DNA from 3 places in the Pseudocitrobacter sp. CD920760 genome. Region 2 is predicted to be linked to each of the others. Evidence: predicted binding sites of a transcription regulator. Region 2 holds the regulator's gene; each other region holds the start of a gene.
The links. Region 2 encodes ArgR, which controls arginine synthesis, uptake and breakdown. Its sites were predicted from a motif close to ANTGAATAAAAATACANT; they were not measured.
Positions count from the first base shown of each region.

Region 1 (5,464 bases), 460 kb from region 2:
TGGAAGCCGGCGCGGTGCTGGGCGATATCTGTGCGTGGGTTAATAGCGGCTATACGTCGGAGCGCGCTCTTCAACTGAGCCGCCTGACAGGCACGACGGTGCCGGAAGGGGAAGGAGAGGCGGCTGGCGCATTGCGTGACAGCCTTTGCCTGCTGCGTACCAGCTACCGCTTCGGCAGTGATTCCGGAATTGGGCAACTGGCGCGCGCGGTGAATCAGGGCGATCGTGCTGGCGTGCGTGACGTCTTTGCGCGAGGCTTCGCGGATATTGAACTGAAATCCCTGCGTACCAGCGACGAGTATGAAACGATGCTCGACGATGCGCGCGCGGGCTATGGGCGCTATCTGCAATGCCTGCGCCAGCAGGCCGACCCGGCTGAAATTTTAGAGGCTTTTGGTGAGTATCAGCTCCTGTGCGCCCTACGCGAAGGGCCGTGGGGCGTCAGTGGGTTGAATCAGCAGCTCGAACTCTCGCTGGTGCGCCATCGCATGATTGCGCCGCAGCGGCATTCTCGCTGGTATGAAGGGCGTCCGGTGATGATCGCCCGAAACGACAGTGCGCTGGGGCTGTTTAACGGTGACATTGGCGTGGCGCTCGATCGCGGACAGGGGTTACGCGTCTGGTTCCCGATGCCGGACGGAACCATTAAATCGGTGCAGCCGAGTCGTTTGCCCGAGCACGATACGGCCTGGGCGATGACGGTGCATAAATCGCAGGGCTCTGAATTTGACCATGCCGCGCTGGTTTTGCCGACGCAGCCCGTGCCGGTTGTGACGCGGGAACTGGTGTATACGGCGATTACGCGTGCGAAATCACGCTTGTCGATGTACGCCGATACGGCGTTGTTAGGGCAGGCGATTGTCGCCAGAACCGAGCGACGCAGCGGGCTGGCGGCGATTTTCGCCGAGAATTAATGGGGTTGTCGGATGGCGCTAACGCTTATCCGACCTACATCGTGAAGTCTTGTAGGCCGGATAAGCGTTTGCCCCATCCGGCGTAAAACGTCACCCCAAATCCGCCATCAGTACTTTTGAGCGTCGCTGGTAGTTATACATCTGCTTTTTGCTCTCCGGCAGCAGCTCAACATCCACCGGCTGGAACCCACGTTCCTGGAACCAGTGAATGCTGCGGGTGGTCAGCACAAACAGCTTGCTCAGCCCCATCTGCTTTGCCTGCGTAGAGATACGCTGCAACAGCACTTCCCCGCGTGATGAACTTTGATAATCCGGATGCACCGCCACGCAGGCCATCTCACCGATTTTCTCTTCCGGGAACGGATAGAGCGCGGCACAGGCGATGGTGGTGTTATCGCGCTGAATAATGGTGAATTTGTCGATCTCCATCTCCAGCTGTTCGCGGGAGCGGCGCACCAGGATACCCTGCTGTTCCAGCGGATGGATGAGATCGAGGATGCCGCCAATATCGTTGATGGTGGCGCGGCGGATCTGCTCGGCGCTTTCCATCACAATCTGGGTCCCGATACCGTCGCGGGAGAAAAGCTCCTGCAACAGCGCGCCATCTTCCTGATAGCTGATTAAGTGGCTGCGGCGCACGCCGCTGCGGCATGCTTTGACCGCACCGCGCAGAAAACGCACGGTGCCAGATAAGTAATCGCCTTCCTGCTCAAGCTCCTCAACGCGGGCCTGTGCTTCGTTGGGGAACAGCTCTGGCACGATGTTACCCTCACGGTCAAAAACCCCCTGAGAAGAGCAGAAGCCGATCATCTTTTCTGCTTTCAGTTTGATAGCCAGCTGCGTGGCAATCTCTTCAGAGGTCAGGTTGAAGCTTTCGCCGGTGACGGAAACGGCGACCGGCCCCATCAGGACGATTGCGCCGCTGTCGAGCTGACGATGAATCGCTTCTTCATCGATACGACGAATGCGCCCGCTGTGACAGTAATCGACGCCATCATCGACGCCCAGCGGCTGGGCAATGATGAAGTTACCGCTGACCACGTTGATATGTGCACCCTGCAACGGCGTATTGTTGAGGCTCATGGATAAACGCGCGGTGATATCGAGCTGTAGCAACCCGGCTGCCTGTTTAACCAGTTCCAGGCTTTTCGCATCGGTCACGCGAATTTGCTTGTGGTAGAGCGGCTCATGATGATGCGCTTCAAGATTGGCATCGATTTGCGGGCGCGCGCCATAGACCAGCACCAGGCGAATCCCCAGACTGTGCAGCAGACCAATGTCATTGACAATACTGGAGAAATTGTCATGTTCGATGGCTTCTCCGCCCAGCATGATGACAAACGTTTTTCCCCGATGGGCATTGATATAGGGAACTGAATGACGAAACCCTTCGACCAGTTCGGTTTTACGTTCCTTCACCACGGCATGACCTCTCAGTGCATTTTTATTCGCAATAAGTGTATTTTTATTCTGTTTTGGCCGTGAGTGCAAGCGCGAATTTTCCGCGAAAGGGTAAAATGAATTCTGAAAAAGGGCTTAGCAAAAGAATGTTTACCCTTTTATAGATGACAGTTTATGCGCCTTTGGTTAAAGTTTTTGGTCAAACTTATTATGCGTAATACCAAAGTAAGCATTATTGGCTCGGGAGAAGCATGTCGGGAAGTCAGTCATTTAGCCGCCGCCGCTTGTTAAAAGGGGCGGGCGCCATGTGGTTATTAAGCGTCAGTCAGGTAGGTATGGCTGCCACAAGCCAGGTGGTGGCCGTGCGCGTCTGGCCTGCGTCCAGCTATACGCGTGTGACGGTTGAGTCAAATCGGGAGCTGAAATACCGACAGTTTGCGCTGAGCAATCCGGAACGCCTGGTTGTCGACCTCGAGGGCGTGAACCTGAACTCGGTGTTGAAAGGCATGACGGCGCAAATCCGCGCTGACGATCCCTTTATTAAATCCGCGCGCGTCGGGCAGTTTGATCCGCAAACCGTGCGGATGGTGTTCGAACTCAAGCAGAACGTCACGCCGCAGCTGTTTGCGCTGGCGCCGGTTGCCGGGTTTAAAGAGCGTCTGGTCATGGACCTGTACCCGGCGAATGCGCAGGATGTTCAGGATCCGCTGCTGGCGTTGCTGGAAGATTACAACCGTGGCGATCTCGATAAACAGGTGCCGCCTGCGCAGAGTGGGCCGCAGCCTGGTAAGGCCGGGCGCGATCGTCCTATCGTTATCATGCTCGATCCGGGGCACGGTGGGGAAGACTCCGGCGCGGTGGGTAAATATAAAACGCGTGAAAAAGATGTGGTGCTGCAAATTGCCCGACGCCTGCGGTCGCTTATCGAGAAAGAAGGCAACATGAAGGTCTACATGACGCGAAATGAAGATATCTTTATTCCGCTGAAGGTGCGCGTGGCGAAAGCCCAGAAGCAGCGCGCAGATCTGTTTGTCTCTATTCACGCCGATGCTTTCACCAGCCGTCAGCCGAGCGGGTCATCGGTTTTTGCGCTCTCAACCAAAGGCGCAACCAGTACCGCCGCGAAATTCCTCGCACAAACCCAGAACGCCGCCGACTTAATCGGTGGGGTGAGTAAAAGCGGCGATCGCTACGTCGACCACACCATGTTTGATATGGTGCAGTCGCTGACCATCGCCGATAGCCTGAAATTCGGCAAAGCGGTGCTTAAACACATGGGTAAGGTGAATAAGCTGCATAAGAATCAGGTTGAGCAGGCGGGCTTTGCGGTACTGAAAGCGCCGGATATTCCGTCTATCCTCGTCGAAACAGCGTTTATCAGTAACGTCGAAGAGGAGCGTAAGCTCAAGACGGCAACCTTCCAGCAGGAAGTCGCCGAGTCTATCCTGGCGGGGATAAAAGCCTATTTTGCCGATGGCGCGACGCTTGCAAGGCGATAATAGATAATCGATTAAGGTTCTTTATCGAAAATTAGCTGGCTAATTTCCGATGAGGAATCTTAGTTTTGGGGTAGGATATTCTGCTCAGTTACTATGATTAGATTAGCGGGTTTATTTTAGTTCGGTATGTATGATAGAAGGAACCAAAATCGTTAAGAATCAGGTTGATACATATAAATTTACTTATCTCTATGTTTTTTTTTGAAAACAAATATAGCAGCGGTCATTATTGTTGGGAAAAACAACATCCAGATAATTAAGAAATCTCTAACGATAGGAATAGAGTCATATTGTTCCATATCATTATACAACCCATAGTGAGTATTCAAATACTCATATGCTCTCCATATTATATAAGGAAGGTTAAAAAGTTTGCCATTAACCCATAACATGAATAAAGATATTGAGCTACATAGCAAATAAGTCATTATTACTTTGAAAATTAAAGTTAATACACGCATTTCAGACCTCGTATATACCAAACGGTCTGATTATATCTTATGGTTAAAGTAAAATAAAATCAAAGAGTTTCATGGGATTAACACGTAAGCGGCATAAATAATAATATGTGTATTAATAAATTTCATGAATATTCTATAATTTGTGCGGGTGTTATTTTCAACAACTAATCACCTAAAGTGACGAGGCTTGCTGACAAAGTGCGCTTTGTTCATGCCGGATGCGGCGTAAACGCCTTATCCGGCCTTGTATCTTGAACTGGTAGCTGATTAGCTGTCAGCTACATGAAACGGGAGAAGCTTGTATCCGGCCTGAAGACACGGATCTTCCGACGTAGCTTAAGCCTCCCGTTTCACCTTTCACGTCACTCAAAATCCGAACGGTAACCAGAAGCTCTGACTTCGTATGTACAAGGCTGGAATGACGTGTTGGCTCAGGTGAAAGGAGATTCTCGATGTGTACTCTCGGTATTGATGTCAGTAAAAATAAAATCGATGTTTGTCTGCTTACTGCCGGTCCCGGCGGCAAAAAAAAACACAAAGTTCTGACCAATGAACCCGACGTCTCCAGCAAAGTTATCGACTGGCTGAGCGCACAAAAATGCGTTCCGGAAAGTGTGACGGTCGTGCTGGAAGCGACGGGTATCTACCATGAAAATCTGGCATATGGCCTGCATGAAGCCGGTGTCAGAGTCTGCATGGCTAATCCCTATCGTGTTCGTGAATTTGCCAGCGGGATGGGTATTCTCAACAAGAATGATGCTGTGGATGCCTTCGTTCTGGCCTGTTATGGCGAGCTGAAACACCCGAATGCCTGGGTTCCACCTTCGCCCGAAGTCCGCAAGCTGAGGGCGCTGCTGCGCCAGCGGGATGCCCTGAAAGAGGATGTTCAGCGCACGGTGAACCGGCTGGAAAAAGCGAATTCCACAACCACTCCACAGGAGGTCATCCGTTCACTTGAGCGGACGAAAAGCTGGCTGAGCGATGAACTGACCCGGATAGAAAAACTCATAACCGATCATATAGATAACGATCCGGGGTTGAAGGCTGATCTTGATTTACTGAAATCGATCAAGGGCGTTAAAGATCAGGTCGGGCGGTAGATGCTGGCGCTGCTGAAAGACGGGACATTCAAAAGCGCCTCACAGGTCGCGGCTTATCTGGGTATCACGCCGGTAGAGAAAACGTCGGG
Region 1 covers NZ_CM173490.1:4,212,575-4,218,038, reverse strand. The annotation lists gene recD (exodeoxyribonuclease V subunit alpha) at 1-914, shown strand, start outside; gene argA (amino-acid N-acetyltransferase) at 1,005-2,336, opposite strand; gene amiC (N-acetylmuramoyl-L-alanine amidase AmiC) at 2,567-3,814, shown strand; gene AC1MKH_RS19735 (IS110 family transposase) at 4,728-5,375, shown strand; partial or broken gene AC1MKH_RS19730 (transposase) at 5,376-5,464, shown strand, end outside.
Region 1: a site for ArgR is predicted at 2,371-2,388, ahead of argA (amino-acid N-acetyltransferase). Genes of this name have one in related genera too.

Region 2 (5,464 bases):
GATCAATATCGTTTGATGCAGCTGTGCATCAAGCATGGTGACAGTGAAGAAGTTGACCGCGCGTGGAGTGGGCTGGTGCGCCGCACCGCAGCCCTGGGTGGGATGCGCAGCAACCTGAGCATGGAGTCTTCCCGCTGGTCGCGCGCTAATCGGCGCTTAAAGGCGCTGAACACGGTCTCCCTGACCATGATCACCCAGGCTTGTGAAACCTACATCATTCAGAACACGCGCCCGGAAACGGTTACCGATGACTATCGCGAACTCTTCGCCGAGCCGGTTGAGACCGTACAGGACGTGCATCGCCAGCTTAAACGCATGCGTCGGGTGATGGCCTGGACGGGGGAACACGGCACGCCGGTAACGATTTACGGCTGGGTGGGTACGGCGACGCGCTACCTGCTGCTGAAACGCGGCGTGATTGGCAACGCCAAAATCAGCGCCCGCGAAGAAGAAATTCTTCAGGACGAAGTGGTGGTGAAGGCCGAGTCTGCCGAACGCCACCATGCGATGGTTAACTTTTGGCGTACGACGGTGTCCTGCGTGCTGGGCACGCTCTTCTGGCTGTGGACCGGCTGGACATCCGGCAGTGGGGCGATGGTGATGATTGCGGTGGTCACCTCGCTGGCTATGCGTTTGCCAAACCCTCGAATGGTCGCCGTCGACTTCCTTTACGGCACGCTGCTGGCGCTGCCGCTGGGAACGCTTTTCTTCCTGGTTATCATTCCTTCTACCCAGCAAAGCATGCTGTTACTCTGCATCAGCCTTGCGGTGCTGGCATTCTTTATTGGTATCGAGGTGCAGAAACGGCGGCTGGGATCGCTGGGCGCGCTGGCGAGTACCATCAACATTATCGTGCTCGATAACCCGATGAAGTTTGAATTTAGCCAGTTTCTCGATAGCGCGTTGGGCCAGCTGGTGGGCTGCTTCCTGGCGCTGATGGTTATCATGCTGATTCGCGATAACTCGCGTGAGCGGACGGGCCGCGTACTGCTGAACCAGTTTGTGTCAGCCGCAGTTTCGGCGATGACCACCAACTCCGCGCGACGTAAAGAGAACCATCTACCGGCGCTCTATCAGCAACTTTTCCTGTTGCTGAATAAATTCCCTGACGATATCGCTAAATTCCGTCTGGCCCTGTCGCTGATTATTGCACACCAGCGTCTGCGCGATGCGCCAGTGCCGGTGAATCAGGATCTCTCTGAGTTTCACCGCCAGCTCAGACGCACGGCGGACAGCGTGATCTCCGCGGGCAACGATGATAAACGTCGTCGCTACTTCCTGCGTCTATTGGAAGAGTTAGATATCTATCAGGAAAAATTACGTATCTGGGACGCCTCGCCGCAGGTTACCGAACCGGTTGGTCGGCTGGTGGCGATGCTGCATAAGTATCAGAGCGCACTAACGAACAGCTAGCAATCACCCAGGGCCACTCACATTTATCCTCCTGTCAAAGCCGACGCCCTCAGCGTCGGTTTTTTTATCGCTATACTTAGAGGCGGATGACAGCGGCGGGAAAATTGAGGGCGAGTGATGGAAGTCTATTCTTTTGATTTTGATGAAATAGAAAACCAGGGTGATTTTTACCGCGAGTTCACGCGCCTCTTCGCACTCAAGAGTGGTCTGGTTCACGATCTCGATTCATTGTGGGATGTGGTGACCGGCAGCCAGCTTCCGCTGCCGCTGGAGATAGAGTTCCTGCATCTGGATGAGAAGCAGAAGCGGCGTTACGGTGCGCTGATACTGTTATTTGATGAAGCAGAGGAAGAGCTGGAAGGGATGCTGCGCTTTAACCTTTCGCGGACATAAAAAAGCCCCCGCGTAATGGCGGGGGCAAGTCGTCGGACAAGACGACGAGGGTTTATTTGTACAATTCTGCGGTCGCGTGCCAGGTATTACCGGTACGCGCTTCAATAATGCGGTAGCCGCTTGCGCCTTCTTTTGCTGCTTTTGCTGATAATGCGCTATTCATATCCATCGGTGAACTCCCGACCTGGGATACGGAAACGGTGCCCATAGATTGCAGGCTCTGTGCTTGTTCTGCACTAATTTGCTCAGCGGCGCTGGCACCAAAAGAGAGAACAGAAGCCAGACCCAAAGAAGCGATGATCATTGCGTTTTTCATAATTTTTACTCCACCATGTGCGACAGCGGTGAGAGGAGAAAACATGGCTTCCTGGACCGCTGTAGAAAATTTTTTTACCTGAATCTTACCTACTCTATAAGCCAAACTTATTTGTACAGTTCAGCCGTTGCGTGCCAGTGGTCACCGGTACGCGCTTCGATGATGCGGTAAGAAGAAGCACCCTGTTCTTCCGCTTTCTTGTTCAGCATCTCATGCATATCCATCGGAGAAGAACCGACTGCACCTACGGAAACGGTGCCGATAGCCTGGCGATTTTGCGCTTGATCGCTGTTAATAGAGTCAGCGGCGAAAGCGCCAAAAGAGATAACGGAAAGGATGCTCAGAGCCGCAACAGTTGTTTTGATTTTCATGATCTACACCTCGTCGAATTATTTGGAGGGCCTTTGTTTTGTGACCCTCATCACGAAATTAAGTATACACTAATCACATCTAAAATTAATACCAGACTAATGGTTTCACTCATAAATCTGTTTTAAAGAATCTATTTTTTATGACCAAATGAAATAAAAAATGGTGTATTAGTGCTATTTCGTGAAGTGAATTCTAAGAAAATCATATGGATGCATGAATTTGATTTTTCGTGCGATTTCGCGCGGAGGTATTCACTGAAACTATGTGTTTAATCCGTTTTTAGCACTTAATGCAAAATGGGGGGCGGAGGAACGTCGGGGAAACGAAGCGGTAAAAAGGAATTATCCTCTGGCCGATGACCAGAGGATGGAGGATTACAGCTCTTGCTCGAACAGAACCAGAATGGCCTCGTAGAGATCTTTCACCGTAAAGCCACGGGCAGGAGTGGTAAAGATGGTGTCGTCGCCGGCGATGCTGCCGAGGATACCTTCCGCTTTACCCAGCGAGTCGAGCAGGCGGGCAATCAGCTGCGCGGCGCCAGGGCTTGTGTGGATAACCACAACCGCATCGTTGTAGTCGATATCCAGCACCAGATTTTTCAGCGGGCTGGAGGTCGTCGGTACGCCAAGTTCAGCCGGAAGGCAGTAGACCATCTCCATCTTGGCATTGCGGGTACGAACCGCGCCAAACTTGGTCAGCATGCGGGAGACTTTGGATTGATTAATATTCTCGAACCCTTCCTCCTGCAGCGCCTGGACGATCTCTCCCTGAGAGCTAAACTTTTCTTCCTTTAATAGCGCTTTGAACGCTTTCACTAATTCTTCTTGTTTGGTCGAACTTCGCATAAGTCACCCGTATATGGTGATGAAATTAACATGATTATGCATATAAATGCATTTTTATGCAAATAATCTGCAGAAAAGGCGGATAATAATCGCGAGAAGGGGCGGATCTTAGCAAAATTTACTATTAATAAACATGCCTATATCACGGCCTGCAAATAAGGTTAAAAGTAAATTAAATGTTATGAAAATGATGTTGTTTTAACCAGATCACTGGTTATAGTTTAAGTGATAGTTGATGTGGATTTGGTTACGTGAAAAAGGCCTTTCCCGGTAAACGAGTGAGCAATTTTGTAGCAAGGCTGCTAAATACCCCTCATTCTGTAAGTAATTAGATTGTAATTATTTACACCGTGAATTAAGGTCGCCGCAACGGAGTATAACAGGCAGTGCCCTGCGTCGGTTTCGCGGTACATGACAGGTCACCCTGAATGACATTAACCATAATAAGGAGTTTCGGATGAAAGTTGCAGTCCTTGGTGCCGCCGGCGGTATCGGTCAGGCGCTTGCCCTACTACTTAAGACCCAACTACCTTCAGGCTCAGAACTCACTCTCTATGATATCGCCCCTGTTACGCCAGGCGTGGCGGTCGATCTCAGTCATATCCCGACCGATGTGAAGATCACAGGCTTCTCAGGTGAAGATGCTTCTCCGGCGCTGGAAGGTGCGGATGTGGTGCTGATCTCCGCGGGCGTCGCGCGCAAACCGGGTATGGATCGCTCCGATCTGTTTAACGTCAATGCCGGGATCGTGAAGAACCTGGTGCAGCAGGTGGCGAAAACCGCCCCAAAAGCCTGTATTGGCATTATTACTAACCCGGTCAACACCACCGTTGCCATCGCGGCAGAAGTGCTGAAAAAAGCGGGCGCTTACGATAAGAACAAACTGTTCGGCGTCACGACGCTGGATATCATCCGCTCAAATACATTTGTGGCGGAGCTGAAAGGTAAAAAAGCGACAGAAGTGGAAGTGCCGGTTATTGGCGGCCACTCTGGCGTGACCATTCTGCCGCTGTTGTCGCAGATCCCTGGCGTTTCCTTTAGCGATCAGGAAGTGGCCGATCTCACCAAACGTATCCAGAATGCAGGTACGGAAGTGGTCGAAGCCAAAGCCGGTGGCGGCTCTGCAACCCTGTCGATGGGGCAGGCGGCTGCGCGTTTAGGTCTTTCTTTGGTTCGCGCCCTGCAGGGCGAGAAAGGCATCGTTGAATGCGCCTATGTTGAAGGCGACGGTCAGTACGCGCGTTTCTTCTCTCAGCCGCTGCTGCTGGGCAAAAACGGTGTGGAAGAGCGTCAGTCTATCGGCAAGCTGAGCGCGTTTGAACAACAGGCGCTGGAAGGTATGCTGGATACGCTGAGAAAAGATATTACGCTCGGCGAAGAGTTTGTGAATAAGTGATGTAAAGCATGAAAAAAAAGGGCCGCGAGGCCCTTTTTTGTGTCCGCTAGTTTGACGCCGGATACTCCTGAATCGTCACCTTCAGCGTTAGTTTCTTATCGTCGCGCATGACTTCAACCGGGATGTCCGACCCCGGACGAATCTCGGCTACCTGGTCCATGGTTTCCAGCGCGGAGAGCGCCGGTTTACCGTTCACCGATGTGATAACGTCATTGACCTGAATGCCTGCCTGCGCGGCCGGGCCACCGGCGGTGACTTCGTTAACCACGATCCCCTGGATCTGATCCATGCCGCCGCCCTGCGCGTGCAGTGGGGCGATCTCGCGCCCGCCGATCCCGATGTAACCACGGATCACCCGACCATCGCGGATCAGCTTATCCATGATCTTAGTTGCCAGCTGGAACGGGATGGCGAAGCTTAAGCCTTCCGGCGTTTCGCCATCGTTACTCTTATCGAAGGAGAGGGTGTTGATACCCATCAGCTCGCCCAGCGAGTTAATCAGTGCGCCGCCAGAGTTGCCGTGGTTGATGGAGGCATCTGTTTGCAGGAAGTTCTGTCGCCCGGTCGGGTTCAGGCCGATACGCCCGGTGGCGCTGATGATGCCCTGCGTAATGGTCTGCCCCAGGTTGTAAGGGTTACCAATCGCTAACACCACATCGCCAATGTGCGGCACGCGCTTCGGGTTGATGGGGATGACCGGCAGGCCGCCGGTGGCGTTAATTTTCAGCA
Region 2 covers NZ_CM173490.1:4,670,150-4,675,613, reverse strand. The annotation lists gene aaeB (p-hydroxybenzoic acid efflux pump subunit AaeB) at 1-1,413, shown strand, start outside; gene AC1MKH_RS21960 (barstar family protein) at 1,531-1,806, shown strand; gene yhcN (peroxide/acid stress response protein YhcN) at 1,859-2,122, opposite strand; gene yhcN (peroxide/acid stress response protein YhcN) at 2,230-2,493, opposite strand; gene argR (transcriptional regulator ArgR) at 2,869-3,339, opposite strand; gene mdh (malate dehydrogenase) at 3,797-4,735, shown strand; gene degS (outer membrane-stress sensor serine endopeptidase DegS) at 4,782-5,464, opposite strand, start outside.

Region 3 (5,464 bases), 680 kb from region 2:
CTTTCGTAGTCGCCGATGCCCAGGTAGCGGGTCAGCTCGCCGAGCGCTTCAGTGTGGCGAGTGCTCTCCTGACGGACGTCAATACGTACCAGCGGCACGCCGAAACACTTCACGCGGCGCAGGGTGTCGAGCAGTTCGCCGTTGGCGATAATGCCCATTCCGCAGGCTTGCAGGGATTTATAGCAGGCGTAAAGCGGGTCCCACAGCTGTTCGTTCTGGCTGATTAAGCCTGCCGGTTTTGGCAGACGCTGGCCTTTCAGGCGTGCTTCCAGCCAGGACTGGGTCGCCATTAACTGGCTGCGAATGTTTTTCAGCAGATAGCGGTACGGCTCCTGCGAACCTTCTTCGCCCACCAGGGCACGCAGCTCGTCGGTGCACTCGACCATCGACAGTTCGGAGATCAGCAGCTGAATATCTTTCAGGAACAGATCGGTCGCTTTCCAGCGGCTCAGCAGCAGGACGTGACGCGTGATTTCGGCGGTGACGTTCGGGTTGCCGTCACGGTCGCCGCCCATCCAGGAAGTAAAGCGAACGGGGACGAAATCGACCGGCAGGCGGTAGTTCAGGTTCTCTTCAAGCTGTTCGTTAAGCTCGCGGAGATAATTTGGCACGCCTTCCCACAGGCTGTTTTCCACCACGGCGAAGCCCCATTTGGCTTCATCCACCGGGCTTGGGCGGTGCTTACGAATTTCGTCCGTATGCCACGACTGAGCAATCAGCTGGCGCAGGCGGCGCATCAGCTGGTGACGTTCATAATCGGCGATATCTTTGTTATCCAGCTGCTTCAGGCAGCCGTTGATTTCGCCCATTTTATGGATAAGCGTGCGGCGCGTGATTTCGGTCGGGTGCGCGGTCAGGACCAGCTCCAGCGACAGTGATTCGACGGCTTTTTTAATGGTGGCTTCGGTGAGATTGGGTTGGTCTTTGAGTTTACGCAGCGTACGTGCAATCACTTCCGGGTTGCTCGCGCCTTCGCCTTTTGGCGAGATGCTGTGATACTGCTCGGCGGTATTCGCCAGGTTCAGAAACTGGCTGAAGGCACGCGCCACTGGCAGCAGTTCATCATTGGAGAGGTTTTGCAGCGTTGTCAGCAGTTCCTGACGGTTGGCTTCATTGCCAGCGCGGGAGGATTTCGACAACTTACGGATAGTTTCTACACGGTCAAGAATGTTCTCACCAAGCGCATCCTTGATGGTATCGCCTAGCACTTTACCGAGCATACTGACATTACTACGCAACGCGGAATATTGTTCGTTCATGTTAACCCAGACACCCCATCTCATTTTATTTTGTTATACCCCAGGCTTCGGAACGCAAAGCCAGGATAAGCAACCTCCTTTATAAAGCCACGTAAAAACCCCCACGTCAATTGCTGCGAAATCGCTTCAGCAATCGAGTAAATAGCGGCAATTTACGAAATTTAATTCGCATCGTGTCAGATAAGTAATGCTTATGGAAATGTGCGCGCGGATGCCCTCACCCCGGCCCTCTCCCACAGGGAGAGGGAGAAAATCGGGTCCCCTCTCCCTTGAGGGAGAGGGTTAGGGTGAGGGGGGCATATCAATGCCAGCAGAAGTGATGCACAACCTGGGTAATCAATTCACGCGTCGGCTTGATAAACCGCGTTTCCAGATATTCATCCGGTTGGTGGGCCTGGTTGATAGAGCCCGGTCCGAGTACCAGCGTTGGGCACAGGGTCTGGATAAACGGCGCTTCGGTACAGTAGTTCACGACTTCGGTTTGTGCACCGAGCAGTTTTTCCACCACCTGAACCAACTGGTGGTCCGGCGGGCATTCGTAGCCCGGGATCGGCGGGTGCAGTTCGGAGACAGTCAACCGGCCAGGCCACTGGGCGCTTACCGGTTCCAGTGCTTCATCCAGCAACCCGTTGAGATCGTTCAGCGTCATACCCGGCAGCGGGCGAATATCCATATGCAGTTCGCAGCAGGCACAGATGCGGTTTGACGCATCGCCACCGTGAATGGCGCCGAGGTTGAGGGTTGGGTAAGGCACGGTAAACGCCTCGTAGTGATAGCGCTCTTTCAGTGAGTCACGCAACTGCATCACGCGGCCAATCGCGTCGTGCATAATTTCAATCGCGTTGACGCCGCGCGCCGGGTCGCTGGAGTGGCCCGATTGCCCCATCACGCGAATGGCGCTGGAGATATGGCCTTTGTGCGCACGTACAGGCTGCAATGACGTTGGCTCACCGATGATGGCGCAGTCCGGACGCAGGGCGGTGGTTTCGGCAAAGTAGCGCGCGCCTGCCATGCTGGTCTCTTCATCGGCGGTCGCCAGAATATAGAGCGGCTTTTTCAGCGTTGTCACGTCCACATCGCGCAGGGCATCGAGAATAAAGGCGAAGAAGCCTTTCATGTCGGCGGTGCCCAGACCGTAGAGCTTGTTTTCATGCTCGGTCAGGGTGAAGGGATCGCGCGTCCAGCGGCCATCGTCAAACGGTACGGTATCGGTGTGACCGGCAAGCAACAGGCCGCCTGCGCCGTTTCCGGTGCTGGCCAGCATATTGAATTTATTGCGCGTGCCGGGAACCGGCTGGATTTCGACGTTAAAGCCTAACGAGGCAAACCAATCGCCCAGCAGAGTGATTAAAGACGCATTACTTTGATCAAGCGCTTCTTCGGTCGCGCTGATGGAAGGTGTGGCGATCAATGCACGGTAAATCTCGATAAATGGCGGTAAATTGTTTTTCATTGTTGACACACCTCAGGTCGTGATAGTATCAATATTCATGCAGTATTTGTGAATAAAAATACAATATCGTTGAGCGTAAGAAAACCCTTAAACCGTAGGGTAAAAGGCAAAAGACGCTCAACAGGGTGAGGAAGATAAGCATTCTTCCCAGGCATATGACGTAAGAAGGTGAACCGCCCCGATGTTGAATACGCTGATTGTAGGTGCCAGTGGCTATGCTGGCGCAGAGCTTGTGACCTATGTAAATCGCCATCCGCATATGAACATAACCGCTTTGACGGTCTCAGCGCAAAGCAATGATGCAGGAAAGTTAATCTCTGACCTGCATCCGCAGCTGAAGGGCATTGTGGATTTGCCGTTGCAGCCGATGTCGGATATCAGTGAATTCAGCGCCGGTGTGGATGTGGTTTTCCTCGCCACCGCGCACGAAGTCAGCCACGATCTGGCCCCGCAGTTTCTGGCCGCCGGTTGCGTGGTGTTTGACCTCTCCGGGGCGTTTCGCGTGAACAACGCGCCTTTCTACGAAAAATATTACGGCTTCACCCATCAGCATCCTGAATTACTTGAGCAGGCGGTGTATGGCCTCGCCGAGTGGTGCGGCGACGCGCTGAAAGAGACCAACCTGATCGCCGTGCCGGGTTGCTACCCGACGGCGGCACAGCTCTCGCTTAAACCGCTGATTGATGCCGATCTGCTGGATCTCACCCAGTGGCCGGTGATCGACGCCACCAGTGGCGTGAGCGGCGCCGGGCGTAAAGCGGCGCTCTCTAACAGCTTCTGCGAAGTGAGCCTGCAACCGTATGGCGTTTTTAACCATCGCCATCACCCGGAAATTTCAACCCACCTGGGGGCGCAGGTGATTTTTACCCCGCACCTGGGTAACTTTAAACGTGGCATCCTCGAAACCATCACCTGCCGCCTGAAACCGGGCGTGAATGCAGACCAGGTGGCGGCGACCTTCCAGCAGGCATATGCCCACAAACCGCTGGTGCGTCTCTATGACAAAGGCGTTCCGGCGCTGAAAAACGTGGTCGGTTTACCGTTCTGCGATATCGGTTTTGCCGTGCAGGACCAGCACCTGATTGTGGTGGCCGCGGAAGATAACCTGTTAAAAGGCGCCGCGGCGCAAGCCATCCAGTGCGCCAATATCCGTTTCGGTTTCGCCGAGACGCAGTCTCTTCTTTAAGGTGTGATGACGATGAATCCATTAATTATCAAATTAGGCGGCGTGTTGCTGGATAGCGAAGAGGCGCTGGAGCGTCTGTTTACCGCACTGGTGAATTATCGTGAGTCACATCAGCGCCCGTTAGTGATTGTGCACGGCGGCGGCTGCGTGGTGGATGAACTGATGAAACAGCTCAATCTGCCGGTGAAAAAGAAGAACGGCCTGCGCGTGACGCCTGCCGATCAGATTGACATTATCACCGGCGCACTGGCGGGTACGGCCAACAAAACGCTGCTGGCGTGGGCGAAGAAACATGATATCGCCTCTGTTGGCCTGTTCCTGGGCGACGGCGATAGCGTCAAGGTGACGAAACTCGATGAAGAACTGGGCCATGTCGGCCTGGCGATGCCGGGTTCGCCAAAACTCATTAACCTGCTGCTGGACGGCGGCTTCCTGCCGGTTGTCAGTTCAATTGGCGTGACGGCCGAAGGCGAACTGATGAACGTCAATGCGGATCAGGCGGCGACGGCGCTGGCGGCGACGCTGGGCGCGGATCTTATTCTGCTTTCTGATGTGAGCGGCATTCTCGACGGGAAAGGCCAGCGTATCGCAGAGATGACGGCGGAAAAAGCAGAGCAACTGATCGAGCAGGGCATTATTACCGATGGCATGATTGTGAAAGTGAATGCGGCGCTGGATGCCGCTCGCACGCTGGGTCGCCCGGTGGATATCGCATCATGGCGTCATGCGGAGCAACTCCCGGCGCTGTTTAATGGCACGCCGATTGGCACGCGGATTCTGGCGTAACACTCTTTTGCCCGATGGCGGCTACGCCTTATCGGGCCTACATGGTTGGCCCGATAAGCGAAGCGCTATCCGGCATTGAAATTCAAAATAAGGAACAGATTTATGGCACTTTGGGGCGGGCGTTTTACTCAGGCAGCGGATCAACGGTTCAAACAGTTCAACGACTCTTTGCGCTTCGACTATCGCCTGGCGGAACAGGATATTACTGGCTCTGTTGCCTGGTCTAAAGCGTTGGTCACGGTCGGTGTGCTGACGGCTGAAGAGCAATTGCAGCTGGAAGAGGCGCTGAACGTGCTGCTGGAAGAGGTTCGTGCAAACCCGCAGCAAATTCTGCAAAGCGATGCCGAAGACATTCATAGCTGGGTGGAAGGCAAGCTTATCGATAAAGTCGGCCAGTTGGGCAAAAAACTGCATACCGGGCGCAGCCGTAACGACCAGGTGGCGACTGACCTGAAACTGTGGTGCAAAGATACCGTCGCGGAACTGCTGTCGGCTAACCGTCAGTTGCAGAGCGCGCTGGTGGAAACCGCGCAGCAGAATCAGGATGCAGTAATGCCGGGTTACACCCACCTGCAACGTGCGCAGCCGGTGACTTTTGCTCACTGGTGTCTGGCCTATGTTGAGATGCTGGCGCGTGATGAAAGCCGCCTGCAGGATGCGGTAAAACGCCTCGACGTTAGCCCGCTGGGTAGCGGTGCGCTGGCCGGTACGGCATACGAAATTGACCGTGAACAACTGGCTGGCTGGCTGGGTTTTGCCTCTGCGACCCGCAACAGCCTG
Region 3 covers NZ_CM173490.1:91,966-97,429, forward strand. The annotation lists gene ppc (phosphoenolpyruvate carboxylase) at 1-1,259, opposite strand, end outside; gene argE (acetylornithine deacetylase) at 1,561-2,712, opposite strand; gene argC (N-acetyl-gamma-glutamyl-phosphate reductase) at 2,894-3,898, shown strand; gene argB (acetylglutamate kinase) at 3,911-4,684, shown strand; gene argH (argininosuccinate lyase) at 4,787-5,464, shown strand, end outside.
Region 3: a site for ArgR is predicted at 2,760-2,777, ahead of argC (N-acetyl-gamma-glutamyl-phosphate reductase). Genes of this name have one in related genera too.